One region of the Bacillus sp. C1 genome, then DNA from elsewhere that is predicted to be linked to it. Evidence: riboswitches for the same ligand, from Rfam matches in the RefSeq annotation. Region 1 holds a riboswitch; each other region holds the start of a gene.

Region 1 (3,689 bases):
TGGTGATGATGTGATACGATTGGCCAAAGAATCTGATGCTGAGTTAGTTATTGATATTAGAAAAGAAATCACCTTAATTTGTAATCAGTATCATAATAGTAAATAAAAAAGGATAGACCAAGTAGATGTGATTTGCTTGGTCTATCCTTTTTTTATTTCAATGTTGAATAAAAATTCCTTATGCATTCACAGGTTCTTCGACATAAGAAAGAGCATTTTCAAAATCGGCAATTAAATCATCTACATTTTCAAGGCCAACTGATAAACGGAGCAATGAATTAGAAATACCTCTTTCATCACGTGCATCTTGTGATAATGCTGCATGTGACATTTTTGCAGGATAAGAAAGGATAGATTCTACAGCTCCTAAACTTACTGCAAATACGGGGAGTTTAACTTGAGATAAAAATTGTCGTAAAGCTTCTTCGGATTGTAGCTCGAAAGATAGTACAGCACCAGCGGATTTGGATTGTACTTGTTGTATGTCATAGCCGAGATGTGACTGTAATCCAGGATAATACACATTTTGAATTTTTGAATGTTTTTGTAAAAAGTGAGCAATTGTGTTTGCATTTCTTGCTGAGTGTTCAAGACGTACATGCAATGTTTTCAGGCCGCGAAGAACGAGAGAACAATCTTGTGGCCCTAATATAGCGCCAAAGGCATTTTGTAAGAAACCTAGTTTTTGAGCGAGTTCCTCATTTTTTACAACTGCCAATCCAGCTGTAACATCACTGTGACCAGCAATAAATTTTGTTGCGCTATGAAGTACAACATCGGCTCCGAGTTCAAGTGGTTTTTGGAACAATGGTGTTAAAAATGTGTTATCAACAAAAGTGAGAGCCCCAGCAGATTTTGCTAATGCACAAACAGCACGAATGTCGGTTACTTTTAATAATGGATTGGATGGTGTTTCAATGTAAAATACTTTTGTATTCGGTCTAATGTTTTGTTTTACTTTCTCTACATTCGTCATATCGACGAATGTATGTGAAACACCGTAACGAGAGAGGACTTCTGTCACAATCCGATACGTTCCACCGTATACATCTTCTGAAATGAGAACATGATCGCCTTGTGAAAGAAGGAGAAATGCAGTAGAAATCGCTGCGATTCCAGATGAAAAGGCAAATCCTTTTGTTCCCTCTTCTAATAAAGCAATTATGTTTTCAAGTGCTTCACGTGTTGGATTCCCAGAGCGACTGTAGTCGTATTTTCCAAAGGTATCTACATCAAATTGATGGAATGTTGATGTATTATAAATAGGAACGTTAACAGCTCCTGTTTGTGAATCATGTTTATATTGGTTATGAAGTAAGAGTGTATCTATTGAATAACTCATATTCTTACACCTTCTTTTACATGTTTAATAGCTTGCTTTAAGTCTTGAATTAAATCATCACCATCTTCAATGCCAACGGAGAAACGGAGTAGGCGATTACATACCCCGCGCGCTGTACGCACAGCTTCTGGAATATCTGCATGTGTTTGTGTTGCTGGATAGGTCATTAAACTCTCAACCCCGCCAAGACTTTCGGCAAATGTAATTAATGATAAAGATTGTAAGAAAGGATTTATCCATTTTTCATCGCGGAGACGAAATGAAATCATGCCGCCTCGTCCTGGATAAAAAACATCGGTTACACCGTCTTCTTCCCTTAAATAAGACACGATTTTCTTTGCGTTTTCTTCATGTTGTTTCATACGGAGCGCCAATGTTTTCATACCGCGAATTAATAACCAAGAATCGAAGGGACTTAATACAACGCCAGAAGCATTATGATAGTGGGCAAGTTTTTCACAAAGTGTTTGACCTTTTGCAACGACAAGGCCGCTTAATACATCATTATGACCGCCTAAATATTTTGTGGCGCTATGAAGGACAATATCTGCCCCTTCTGTCAATGGTTGTTGTATATAAGGAGTGTAGAAAGTATTATCTACAATAAGTAGGACTCCATGTCGTTTTGCAACGGCCGAGACAGCTGCAAGATCTGTTACTTGCATTAATGGATTGGTCGGTGTTTCTATGAAAATAGCCTTTGTTTGAGAAGTGATGGCTTGTTCTATTTGTTTAATAGATTGTGTATCTACGTATCTACATCGAATATTCCATTTTTCCTCATGTTCTGAAAATAAGCGATAGGTTCCCCCGTATAAGTCTTCTGATACGATAAGTTCATCTCCAGAGCGGAATAAAGAAAGAACAAGAAGAACAGCTGCCATTCCAGAACTACAGGCATAACCTTGTTCCCCTTCTTCTAAATCAGCAATTGCATGTTCTAACAGACCACGTGTTGGGTTACCTGTTCGTGAATAATCAAAACCTGTTGATTTTCCAATTCCTTCATGCCGATAAGCCGTTGAAAAATAAACAGGGGGGTTAACAGTTCCTGTTGTAGTTTCGCTTCGGTTTCCGATTTGAGCTAGTTTTGTTTCAATTGTTGACATGTGAGATTCCTCCTTGATAAAAATAAAAAAGCCTTCTAAGAAGAAGGCTTTCATGCGAATATAGTCTTCTTCTTATCTGTCAAATTTGTTCACAATTTGCTGGAATTAGCACCTTATTAACGAACGTGTTAATGGTTGCTGAGGTGTCACAGGGCCAGTCCCTCTACCTCTCTAGATAAGAATAGTTTGTATGAAATTTTATTATGAGTTTAACTTTACAACAAAAGATAACTGAATTGCAACTTTATTTTAAATATTTTTTATTTTTATCCTGATTCCATTGACTTTTATTTTTTCTCATGCTAACTTTATGAGAAAATTAACAAAGATTGTTAAAAAGTACACGTATTTCCTTTTAAAACATAGATTACTAATAAAGATAAACTCTTATTAAGAGCGGTGGAGGGAAAGGCCCTGTGAAACCCGGCAACCTTCAAACGAAATGTTTGAAACGGTGCTAATACCTGCAAAACAATTTGTTTTGCATGATAAGAGGAGGATTACTCATGTCCCCCTCTTCAGGTGAAGAGGGGTTTTTATATTGATAGAAAAGAGGGAGAAGGGTGAAATTACTAGACTTATTATCAAAAGGAATTGTTATCGGTGATGGTGCAATCGGAACATTATTACATTCTCATGGTTTGCAAAGTAGTTTTGAAGAATTAAACGTATCCGATCCAGATCTTATTATATCGATTCATAAACAATATGTAGCTGCTGGAGCAGATGTTATTCAAACAAATACGTATGGTGCCAATGAAGCGAAATTGCGCATGTATGGTTTAGAAAATCAGGTGGTCCAAATTAATAAAGCTGCGGTTAAGCTTGCAAAAGCGGCTGTTACAGAGCGAAACGCTATTTTAGGGACGATTGGTGGGATGAAGCACATCGGAGCTGTTACAACGACTGATATGGAACGAGAATTTATGCTACTTGAGCAGGCAGAGGCATTATTAGAAGAAAAAGTTGATGGATTATTGTTAGAAACATTTTATGATGAATTCGAATTGTTACATGCGGTGAAAGTATTGCGAAAACAAACAGATATTCCAATTGTTGCACAGTTAGCACTTCATGAAGCAGGAACAACGCAAAATGGCAATGATGTAAATGAAATCGTAACACAAATTTTAGATTACGGTGCTAATGTAGTTGGACTAAATTGTCAATTAGGACCGCTTCATATGACGGAAGCTTTCAAAATGATATCTATTCCTAAAAATGGTTATTTATCAGCT
Region 2 (3,689 bases), on a different contig from region 1:
AAATGCCTCGGCAATATTTTCATCACAATATGTAATATGTCTACCTTCTATCCATTCCGATAATACAAATCGATACATTTCATCATTCCATATAAAAGAAATAAATGGATGACTCGTAGATGGTTGTATAATTCTCATAAAAGGAATGTCATGTTCTCTTAAATAATACGAAAACCGTATTTGTTCTTCTAATTGCTTATTTGTTATATGCCCGAAAGCAGGATTTCCTGTTCGATTTTCACCTAAAAATCTTGCGGAATATCGTTTTCCATTCACGCTAATTTTATAATGTAAATCTTTATGCCAACTACCTTCGTGTAAATTTTTTTCTATTTTTAATGTATGAATCTCTTCAAAGTAATTCGTTACTACTTTCTTGACCATTTGTTCTTCTTTTTTTAATCCATAAATTAAAGTCATACTTTCCCGCCATTCCTTTACCTTTTTATCCCTCTTCCAGTCACATCAAAAAAAAGGTTTAGAGACTCCTTTCTCCAAACCTTTTATAAACGAATATCTCTGTACTGTAGCTCACATTACTGATTTCGCTGCACCTCTCTAAATTCCTCCTTAATTTTATCCAATGTTCCCTCTTCTGTAAGTAAGCGATACGCCGTGTAAGCTAAAGCTTTTGCTGATGTAAACAATGCTTTATCTCCAAGTTCCGAACGAGCTGCTTCTCTAAATTCATTCGTATGTGCAATTAAATCATCTGGACCAATTTTGATATAAGGGTGAATCGTTGGTACAACTTGACTCACATTCCCTGCATCTGTTGAACCGATGCCCAGCCTTTCTTTACGATTTACCTCTTCACCAAGGTTTTCTAATTCCTCAGCAATCACTTCATTAAATGTTTTTGTTACTAATAACTCATCAATTTCATTTTGGAACTGATTCACTTTTACTGTTGTCCCTGTTGCTAGTGCAGCTCCTTTCGCAATGTTTCGTACCTTTTCTGTCACTTCAGCGCACTTTTGACGTGTTGCTGCGCGAATAAAGAAACGTGCTGATGCGTAATCTGGAATAATATTTGGTGCCTTCCCGCCTTCTGTAATGACACCATGGATTTTCACATCTGACGGAAGCTGTTGACGCAGTGCGTTAATACCATTGTAAAGCTGAATAATGGCATCTAATGCATTAATGCCTTTCTCTGGTGAAGCAGCTGCATGTGCCGATTTTCCATAAAAGTGAAAGTCAAGTGGGTCAACTGCTAGTGATGGACTCGTTGTTGCTGTTTTTCCGCTTGGGTGAATCATAAGTGCAGCATCGATGTTATGAAACAATCCTGCCTTTACATAACTTGCTTTCGCACTTCCATTTGGTCCACCTTCTTCTGCTGGTGTCCCAAATACAACAATTTCACCGCCAACTTCCTCAATTGTTTCTGATAATGCAACGGCCGCCGCAACACTTATTGTTCCAATTAAATTATGCCCACACGCATGACCTAATCCAGGCAAAGCGTCATATTCTGCTAAAAAGGCAATTGTAGGCCCGTGTTTCCCTGAGCTTTTCCGTGCGATAAAACCTGTTTCATGTCCTGCTATATTGTGCTGAAGCTGGAATCCTGCACTTCCTAACAATAAACTTAACGTTCTAGATGCAAAAAACTCTTGGTTGCCGATTTCAGGATTCGCGTGAATATCATGACTTGTTTGTAAGTATTTTTCTTTATTTCTTTCTATACTTTCCGTAATCGTATTTCTGTGTGACGTTACTTGTGTTGTTGTCATTTTCCCCGTCCTCCTTTAAATTCACATGCAAAAAACCTCTTCCTAAAAGATAGAAAGAGGCTTAAAAATACAAATTCAAAAATAGCCGTCTTTCTTATCTTTCAAGTCCTTCACTTGCTGGAATTGGCACAGTATTCATATTGAATCCGCTGCCGAGGTTTCATAGGGCCAGTCCCTCCACCTCTCTTGATAAGAAATTTATTTTTATTTTCAAAAAATAATATGAAATTAATTTCATTCTAGTTTTATTCCGACTAAATGTCAAGGAATTCCGTTCTGATTTTACCGAATATCTAAAAATCCTTTTAAAACGCCAATTGTTTCAGGAGCTTGTAATCTTGCACATATATAAGGAAATTCTGGACTCCCTTCAAACATCATTTGAGATGTTAACGGAGCACCTACCCACAAGATTTCATCGTCAATTAGTAAAAATGGGAGCGATTTATTTTGCCTTTGTACTCTCACGTTTTTTAATGGAATTGGTCCATCGCTATAGATTGTTACCTGCGCCGCCATCCGCATTAACGCCTGCCATACTCTTTTATCTACTTGTCTTGTACTTGGAAGGGAAATGATAATTTTTTGTTTTGCTGAAAGAATATCTTTTAATAATCTATTCGTCTCTTCCAAATTCATTTGCATAAACCATTTTAAGCGTTTTGTAATTTTCCGTTCTAGCAATGGACGTGACGACCTGCGATCATATACATTTCCGTGTCTTTCTATGTGGGAAGTTAGATTAGATAGCGCTTGTTTTCTAGAAAGATTTCGCCGCATATACTGGCAATCCGATAACTGAATGAACTTCCCTCTTGCCCTCGTTACCGCAACGTTTACAAGACGATGATTTTTATGATCAAAAAACAGTACGCCAGGTCTTTCTTGCGGATAACTATCGACTGTATCAAAAATCATCATATCTCGTTCTGATCCTTGAAATTTATGAACTGTCGCTGCTAGAACAGGTGTATTTCGGTACTTTGTTTTTTGCAATATTTCTCTTATACATGTTGATAAAAAGCGAGACTGCGCGCGATATGGCGTAACAACTCCAATCGATTGAACACCATCTAACAATCCAATTAAAATCATCTGCATCGCAATTAACCCCGACATAATATTGAAACGAGAGCCAGAAGCCGCATCTTTTAAAGAATAAGCTCCCATTAAACTTGTATCAAATAATACTGTTGCTTCATTTGCAAATGGCTGTAATTGCGCTAATTCTTTCCTTGCTGAAACAGAAGGATGATCGAACACTCTATTCTTATAAATAAATGAGTTTGTAAATTTAGATATATCCGCATGCATACGTCTTTGCTCTTGTAGCATAAATAAATTCGGATGCGCTTCATAACTATTTACCGATTGCACAATCCCCGCATGATAAAACATATCTTCTCCTAACCACTTTCTAACAAGCTCGTGATTTGCCATCGCAATTGGAGGTAATTGTAAAAAATCACCACAAATGACAATTCGCTTACCAAGAGACGCCGCCAATGCGATTTGCGGCACATATGCCATACTCACTTCATCTACAACAATTAAATCAAATGTTCGTTCATAAATAAGAGAATCAATGGCACATTTTGATAGTGTTGCACCAATTACTTTTGCATTTTCAATATATTCTCTTTCTACTTCTTTAATTTTCGCTCTTTGTTTTCTAAGATCTCCTTCAATTTCTTGCATCCGCTTTTTATCAGAAGCAGTTGCTTTATATGATAAGATTTTTTGGCGAAGATCTTGACGCATTTCTTCTAAATAAAGCTTCTCTTCTCCCCATGAGCCATTCGTTGTTTCCACTAATCTGGAAGCTAACAGTGTATCATGATTACGTATATGTTCATGTTGACTAAACCCATAACGAACGATTTCTCCTGGTGTCCACTTTTCCTTCTTTTCGATTTGCTTTGTTACTTCACTCATTAACACATCCACGGC
Region 3 (3,689 bases), on a different contig from region 1:
CATGCGGACACGTTTTCGTAGAAGCCATCGCTTCACATTTTGTACAGTAAAAACTATGTTCAAAAAAGAGCGGTGTAATTCCTAACTCCTCTACTGTAAAATACTTAAAAATTTCTTGCGCTTCGTACGTACCATAATAATTACCTACTCCAGCATGATCCCGTCCAACAATGAAGTGTGTACATCCAAAGTTTTTTCTAACTAGCGCGTGAAATATCGCTTCACGTGGTCCTGCATAACGCATTGCTGCTGGAAAAACACTTAAAAAGACACGGTCACTCGGATAATAATTTTTCAAAAGCACTTCGTAACTTTCCATCCGCACATCAGCTGGAATATCATCTGACTTCGTTTCACCAACAAGCGGATTCAAAAACAAGCCGTCTACAATTTCCAGCGCAGATTTTTGAATATATTCATGTGCACGATGAACAGGATTTCTCGTTTGAAAACCCACCACTGTTTTCCAGTCACGTTTTGCAAATTCAGCACGAGTTTCACTTGGATCTAAATGATAAGAAGCAAACTTATCATTTTTAAAACGCTTCACAAGTGTAATCGTTCCTCCCACATAAACATTGGGCCTGTCATATATTTTTTTTACACCTGGATGAGCGGCATCAGTCGTTTTATAAACAAGCAACGCTTCCTTCCCTTTATCTGGTGTGAAGATATCTTCAATTTGAATCACACCATAGGTAACCCCTTCTTTCACAAGCCTGACCTCTTCACCTATTTGAAATTGCTGCGCCTTTTCTTCTGTGATTGGTAGTGTAATAGGTATACTCCATACATCACCGCTTACTAAACGCATTGTTTCTACTACGGATTGATAGTCCTCTTTCTTTAAAAAACCAGTAAGCGGGCTATATCCCCCTACTGCAAGGAGCTCTAAATCACTTAAAGCGATTTTGTCTAATTCAATTTCTTTTGTAATTCTCTTTATTTCATATGTTTCATCAACACGATTTACTAGTGCTTTGCTCATCTTCCTGATCCCCCTCTTTCCATGCATTTAAAATTCATTCAGTCTTTATTGATAATGAAGACCACATTCCGTTTTTGTCTTGCCAGCCCATCGCCCATCCCTTGAGTCCCCCCCTTCGCCTACAGGAAACGTACACTTTTCACAGCCTATACTTGGATACCCAACATCGTGCAGAGGGTTATAAGGTAAATGATGCTTAAATACGTAACGCCACACTTCTTTCCATGTCCAATGAATGAGCGGACAAATTTTAACAGATCGGAAACGATGATCTTGATTTATAAACTTTGTATGCTTACGAGTTTCAGATTGTTCCCTTCTTAACCCCGAAATCCAAGATTTCCCACCCACTAAAGATTCTTCAAGTGGTAAAATCTTCCTTAATTTACAGCAAAGGTTTGGATTATGCTCCCATAACTTATCCCCATGCTCTTTTACTTGTTCTTCCAATGTGAGCGAAGGTTGTTTTTCGATGATTTGAAGATCAGGAAATTTTTCGCGCACCCGTTTAATTAATTCATATGTTTCTTGGAAATGAACGTTTGTATCTAAAAATACAACTTTCGCAGATGGATTTACTTGGTTTATAAGATGCAGTAAAACCATCCCCTCTACACCAAAGCTACACGCATATACAATTTCATCCTCATAATGTTTATAGGCCCACTCTAATACTTGCAACGCTCCTTTTGTTTCATCTTCTTCCGAAAAAGAAACGACATCATCTTGCCACGTTTCATACGTCAACATGTTTTTTCCCCCTGTAACGCAAAAAGACGGTTTTAACCTAATGAATAGATTAAAACCGCCTCTAGTTTTTCTAGTCAGCGCTTTTTACTTTAAGCGTACCTTTTCACTTTTCTCAAGCTGGATCACTTTTCCATCTTGCACAACAATTGTAATCGAACCATATTTCATATCAGCAAGCATCGTTTGAATCTTCTCCGCTACTTCGTCAAAATGTCCACGTACTCCCACGAACAGCCCCCCTTTTTTATTCATAAAAAAAAATCTTTTCCATTTCGAAAAGACTGTTCGGTAATATATTTTACCTTATCTTTCAAAATGGACACCATTTTGCTGGACTTAGCACCTTGCTTCCTATTAAGCAGGTTGCTGAGCTTCGTAGGGCCAGTTCCCTCCGCTTCTCTTGATAAGCTTTGTATTTGTATTTTATCATAATTCTGATTTTTTTCAATCCTAGTTTTCCGATATATTTTGTTTTTTCTTTTAAAGGAGCTACCTATCTCAAGCAACTCCTCTTTATTGACTATACAAGCTCTTTTATACGTATGCGATCGTTCCCAATTATATTGTCATATGTTTCACGCTCAACAACGACTTGCGATGTTCCATCTTTTGCAAATACTACAGCTGGTCTACGAATACGGTTATAATTATTCGCCATAGAATATCCATATGCTCCTGTACAAGAAATTGCTAACAGATCCCCTGAAGCAACTTGCGGTAACTCTATATCCCAAATAAGCATATCTCCACTCTCACAACACTTTCCAGCAATTGAAACAACTTCTTCAGCCGCCGCTTTCCCTCGGTTCGCTAACGTCGCCTCATAACGCGCTCCATATAGAGCTGGTCTTAAATTATCTGTCATTCCTCCATCAACAGACACATATTTACGAATGCCAGGAATCTCTTTTACAGCTCCTACTGTATAAATTGTTGTGCCTGTATCCCCAACGATACTACGCCCTGGTTCAATCCATATTTCAGGGAGAGGATAATGATTTCTTGTAAATTGTTCTCTCACTGCATCTGTTACAGCGTGCACATATGTCTCAAGTGTAAGTGGTGTATCAGCTTCTGTATAGCGAATACCAAAACCACCACCGACGTTTAACACCGTTACAACATAACCGGTCTGTTCTCGTATCTCTTCTAAAAATTTATGCAATACTTCAATCGCTCGAACAAACCCTGCTGTTTCAAAGATTTGTGATCCAATATGCGAATGAATACCTAACACATTATAATTTGATTTCTCTAGCGCGATTTGAATCGCCTGTCTTGCTTGACCTGTAGAAATTCCAAAACCAAATTTCGAATCATCTTGCCCTGTTGTTATATATTCATGTGTATGAGCTTCTACCCCAGGTGTAACCCGAATTAATATATTTACAATTCTTCCATATTGCTCTGCTAAGTCATGTAATATTTCCATTTCAAAGAAATTATCTACAACAAAGCAGCCAATATTCGCCTGAAGCGCCATTACCATCTCTTCTTTTGTTTTATTATTACCATGAAAATGAATACGTGAGGCAGGAAATCCTGCTTGCAAAGCAGTAAATAGTTCTCCTCCAGAAACAACATCTAATGACATCTTTTCCTCACGAGCTACGCGGCACATCTCCATGCACAAGAACGCTTTACTTGCATAAGCTACTTGGTAAGAGAACCCACTTTCACGAAAAGCACGATGAAACGCGCGGCATTTTTCCCGAATAGAAGCCTCATCGTATACATAAAGTGGTGTCCCATATTGCTTAGCTAACTGCGTTGTGTCGCATCCCCCAATTTCTAAGTGTCCTTGCTCATTGATTCGGCTTGTGCCGTGTAAATACATTTGAATTCCTCCCTTATTTCTCCTAAAACTCATAACCCCAATCTTCTATTCATTGCAGCGCGCCCTTAGTTCCCCTTGATTACTAACCTTCAGCAATTAGGCCTTATCGGCATG
Region 4 (3,689 bases), 200 kb from region 1:
AAGTTTTGCTGCTTGTAAATCGGTAATTGAATCTCCAATGACAATGTTGAAATCGTTTGTTGAACTTAATCGCTGAATTAATGTTGATTTACAAAGACCGCATTGATTCTTGCAATGTTCATCACATGGATGTGGCCAGTTCACTTTAATTGTTTCACCGGAAAAATTAGTCGTATTACAATAAATGTGTTCAGGACTAATGATTCCTTCTAGAAGGGGATAGACGAAAAAGTCCATTCCTCCTGATATAATGTGAAGTGAAATTTGATTTGTTTGAATAAACTGTACAAATTCTTGGAATCCAGGGCGAATCACCGCGGTTTCTTTTATAAAAGTAGTGATATCCTCTTGTAAACTTGTAGATAAAAGGGAAAATAGTTTCCCTACCCCTTCTTGAATAGATATTTCTTGTGATAGAATCTTTTGTTTAATTGTTTTGGCTTCTGGTGGAGCGAATTTCTCCATGATGGCAACGATATTATCATTGTTCGTAATCGTACCATCGAAGTCACAAAAAATTTGAAGACTCATAGTTTCACCTCGTGAGATGGATTTCCCCACAATTGCAGTGAAGCATGTAAATCAGTGTTACCTGCTTCACGCAATGGGATTCCTTGCAAAGTGGCATCAATTGCTGCTCGAAATGCTTTTCCTCCGCCTTGTGCCCCGGCTGGATGACCGTGAATACCACCGCCTGCATTAATGACAACATCCTTGCCAAAATCTCGAAGGATAAATGGAACAAAACCAGGATGAATGCCAGCTGATGGAACAGGGAAGCTTTGTTCTAAAGACGGATCTTTTTCAGTTAGTTTATTTGTAATAAGAAGAGCTTCTTTTTGTTCTAATGCAACACTGCCGTATGGTGATGGAAATAAAGAGAAGTCTGCACCAGCATAACGAAGTAATTTTCCAAGTAACAATGGTGAAGAAATCCCATATAATTTTGATGATGTATAAGCACCGCTAACAGCAGGGTGCGCCATAATAGGAATAGAAATATCCTTATCCTCAGCAAGAGATTGCAATACATCTAGTCCGTACGAGAATACATTGAATAGAAGAACATCTGCACCAGCTGAGATGGCACGTTTTGCATTTTCTTTTAGATCGTAGGTACGCCCTGTTAAATTTACTGCATATAAAGTCTTATGCCCATATGTTTCGTATACAGACTGTAATACTTCTTTTCCAGCAGAAATTCGTTTTGTGAGTGGTGTTAATGAATTTTCAAATAAGATTTCATCATCTTTTACAATATCTACACCACCAATTGCTTGATCACGAAGCTGTGTTTTTAAATATCCGATATTGCGTCCAATCATTCCTTTGAAAATGCTCATGAGAAGTGGACGGTCATGGACCTTTAACTGATTTCGAATGCCCTCAATACCAAACTTCGGACCAGGAAAATATTTTTTTAAATCGTCTGAAAATGTTAAGTCAATTAGTTTGATTTCACCATCTAGTGATAATTTCCCAAAAGTTGTTGTTAAAATGGCCGGTAGATCTGGGCTGAAATTTAGTGATGGATAATGAATTTTAATGAGTCCACGTGTTACTTCTTTTTCAAGATATGTATTTACACGTTTTTGGTCATTCAACGCTTCAACATGAATGACATTACCTTTATGTTGTTTTAATTGTTCTTGTAGTAAATGTGGTAAATGAGTCCATGAACCAATTGTTAAACCGAGAGCAATTTGCTCGGCTTTTTTGTTTAAATTATGAGAATCATCATGGATTAAATAGGTTGCTGTTATTCCACTCATTTTTATAACCTCCTAGTTAAATAAAAAAACCTCTCAGCTAAGGAGAGGTTTTTTTACAACCAGCTCCTTATCTGTCAGCGTAATGCTGCGAGAATTAGCACCGTGTCTACAATTGTAGATCGGTTGCCGGGTTTCGTCGGGCTCGTCCCTCCACCTGCTCTTGATAAGAAGTATTTTGAAATGTTTGAATTTTTTCGTTATCTGAATTTTGACAGAGTTTTTTTAGGATGTCAATGTTTTTTTGAAAATTTTTAATTTATCAATTCGTTGAATGGCTTCTTGTAGTCGTTCTTCTGTATGTAATAATCCAACGCGAACGTAGCCTTCGCCATGTTCACCGAATCCGACTCCAGGTGCAACTGCTACGTGTGCTTGTTCTAGTAATAAGTCGGTAAATTGTTCCGATGTATAACCGTTAGGAACAGGAAGCCATGCAAAAAATGAACCATTTGGTGCGACAACATCCCAGCCAATTGAATGACAAGCTGAAATGAGTGTATTTCTTCGTGATTCATAGCGTTCAACCAGCTCATTTACACAAGTTTGTGAACCGAGTAGTGCTTCGCAAGCTGCCTCTTGTACAGCACCAAAAATGCTGACATACATATGATCTTGTAGTAAATTGATCGTTTCAATGACACTTTCGTTACCGATAGCAAAGGCGATGCGCCAACCGGCCATATTAAATGTTTTTGATAGTGTGTAAATTTCAATGCCAACATCTTTTGCACCATCTGCTTGTAAGAAACTAGTTGGTTTGTTACCCTCAAAACCAATTGCTCCATAAGCAAAGTCATGAATGACTAAAATATCATTTTTATTCGCAAATGCAATTGTTTCTTCAAAGAACTCTTTTGACGCGATAGCACCAGTTGGGTTATTAGGATAATTTAAAAACATTAATTTTGCTTGTGTAGCAATAGAATTATCGATTTTTGTGTAATCTGGTAAAAAATTATTTTCTGCTAATAACGGCATCTTTTCAAAGCTTGTTTTGGCTAAAGCGACACCAGATAAATAGTCAGGATATCCTGGGTCGGGTACAAGGATTGTATCACCAGGGTTTGTGAAACAAAGTGGTAATTCTACTAGTCCTGCTTTTCCACCAAATAAAATAGCAACTTCTGTTTTTGGGTTAACTTTGACGCTGTATTCACGCTCATAGAACGTAGCAACGGCTTCTTTTAAGTTTTCATGTCCGCGAAATGGCGGATATTTATGATGAACCGTTTTTTCTGCTGCACGTTGTAAAGCTGTTACGATATGCGGCGGTGTTGGCTGATCTGGATTACCTTGCCCTAGATTGATAACATCGTGACCTGCTGCAACCACTTTGTTAACTTTTGCAACAAGCGAAGCGAAAAACTGTGTTGGTAACGAAGTTACAATCTCGGAAGGTTGAAAATGTTTCATACTTTCCACCTCTTTTGAAAATTGTTACAATTCTAGTGACAAATGATATAACCTTTCTAAGTTTTTGTAAAGAAAAATTGAAAATGAGGTGGATAAAATGAAAGTCGCATGTATTCAAATGGATATTGCTTTTGGAGATGTGAAAATAAATATTGAACATGCAAAGAAAAAAATAGAAGAAGCGATGCAAGGAGAACCAGACGTTATCGTATTACCGGAACTTTGGACGACTGGTTATGATTTAGAAAGGCTTCTAGAAATTGCAGATGTGGAGGGAATTAAAGTAAAACAACTTCTTTCAGAATGGGCACAGCAATATGATGTAAATATTGTTGGTGGTTCTATTGCAAAGCAAACAGATCAAGGGGTTACGAATACGATGTATATAGTGAATCGTGAAGGGAAATTGCAAGGTGAGTATAGCAAGGTCCATTTGTTCCAGTTGATGAATGAACATAACTATTTAATAGCGGGTGGTGGGACAGGAGAATTTACACTGGATGG

Evidence for each region. Region 1 has a riboswitch for S-adenosylmethionine ahead of ACX5JI_RS02055 (methionine biosynthesis PLP-dependent protein). Riboswitches for the same ligand answer to the same signal wherever they lie in the genome.
Region 2: another riboswitch for S-adenosylmethionine. It lies ahead of ACX5JI_RS19090 (M20 family metallopeptidase); the one in region 1 lies ahead of ACX5JI_RS02055 (methionine biosynthesis PLP-dependent protein).
Region 3: another riboswitch for S-adenosylmethionine. It lies ahead of ACX5JI_RS10790 (YezD family protein); the one in region 1 lies ahead of ACX5JI_RS02055 (methionine biosynthesis PLP-dependent protein).
Region 4: another riboswitch for S-adenosylmethionine. It lies ahead of mtnW (2,3-diketo-5-methylthiopentyl-1-phosphate enolase); the one in region 1 lies ahead of ACX5JI_RS02055 (methionine biosynthesis PLP-dependent protein).

What each region holds. Positions count from the first base shown of each region.
Region 1 is NZ_JBTMZT010000001.1:394,703-398,391, forward strand. It holds gene metC (cystathionine beta-lyase) at 179-1,342, opposite strand; gene ACX5JI_RS02055 (methionine biosynthesis PLP-dependent protein) at 1,339-2,451, opposite strand; SAM riboswitch class I at 2,521-2,633, opposite strand; SAM riboswitch class I at 2,836-2,946, shown strand; gene ACX5JI_RS02060 (bifunctional homocysteine S-methyltransferase/methylenetetrahydrofolate reductase) at 3,015-3,689, shown strand, end outside.
Region 2 is NZ_JBTMZT010000008.1:18,465-22,153, reverse strand. It holds gene ACX5JI_RS19095 (phosphotransferase) at 1-420, opposite strand, end outside; gene ACX5JI_RS19090 (M20 family metallopeptidase) at 537-1,739, opposite strand; SAM riboswitch class I at 1,831-1,935, opposite strand; gene ACX5JI_RS19085 (AAA domain-containing protein) at 2,022-3,689, opposite strand, start outside.
Region 3 is NZ_JBTMZT010000002.1:831,786-835,474, reverse strand. It holds gene sat (sulfate adenylyltransferase) at 1-988, opposite strand, end outside; gene ACX5JI_RS10795 (phosphoadenylyl-sulfate reductase) at 1,034-1,738, opposite strand; gene ACX5JI_RS10790 (YezD family protein) at 1,823-1,966, opposite strand; SAM riboswitch class I at 2,039-2,148, opposite strand; gene lysA (diaminopimelate decarboxylase) at 2,259-3,575, opposite strand.
Region 4 is NZ_JBTMZT010000001.1:596,660-600,348, forward strand. It holds gene ACX5JI_RS03245 (2-hydroxy-3-keto-5-methylthiopentenyl-1-phosphate phosphatase) at 1-531, opposite strand, end outside; gene mtnW (2,3-diketo-5-methylthiopentyl-1-phosphate enolase) at 528-1,772, opposite strand; SAM riboswitch class I at 1,837-1,942, opposite strand; gene ACX5JI_RS03255 (pyridoxal phosphate-dependent aminotransferase) at 1,995-3,185, opposite strand; gene ACX5JI_RS03260 (carbon-nitrogen family hydrolase) at 3,283-3,689, shown strand, end outside.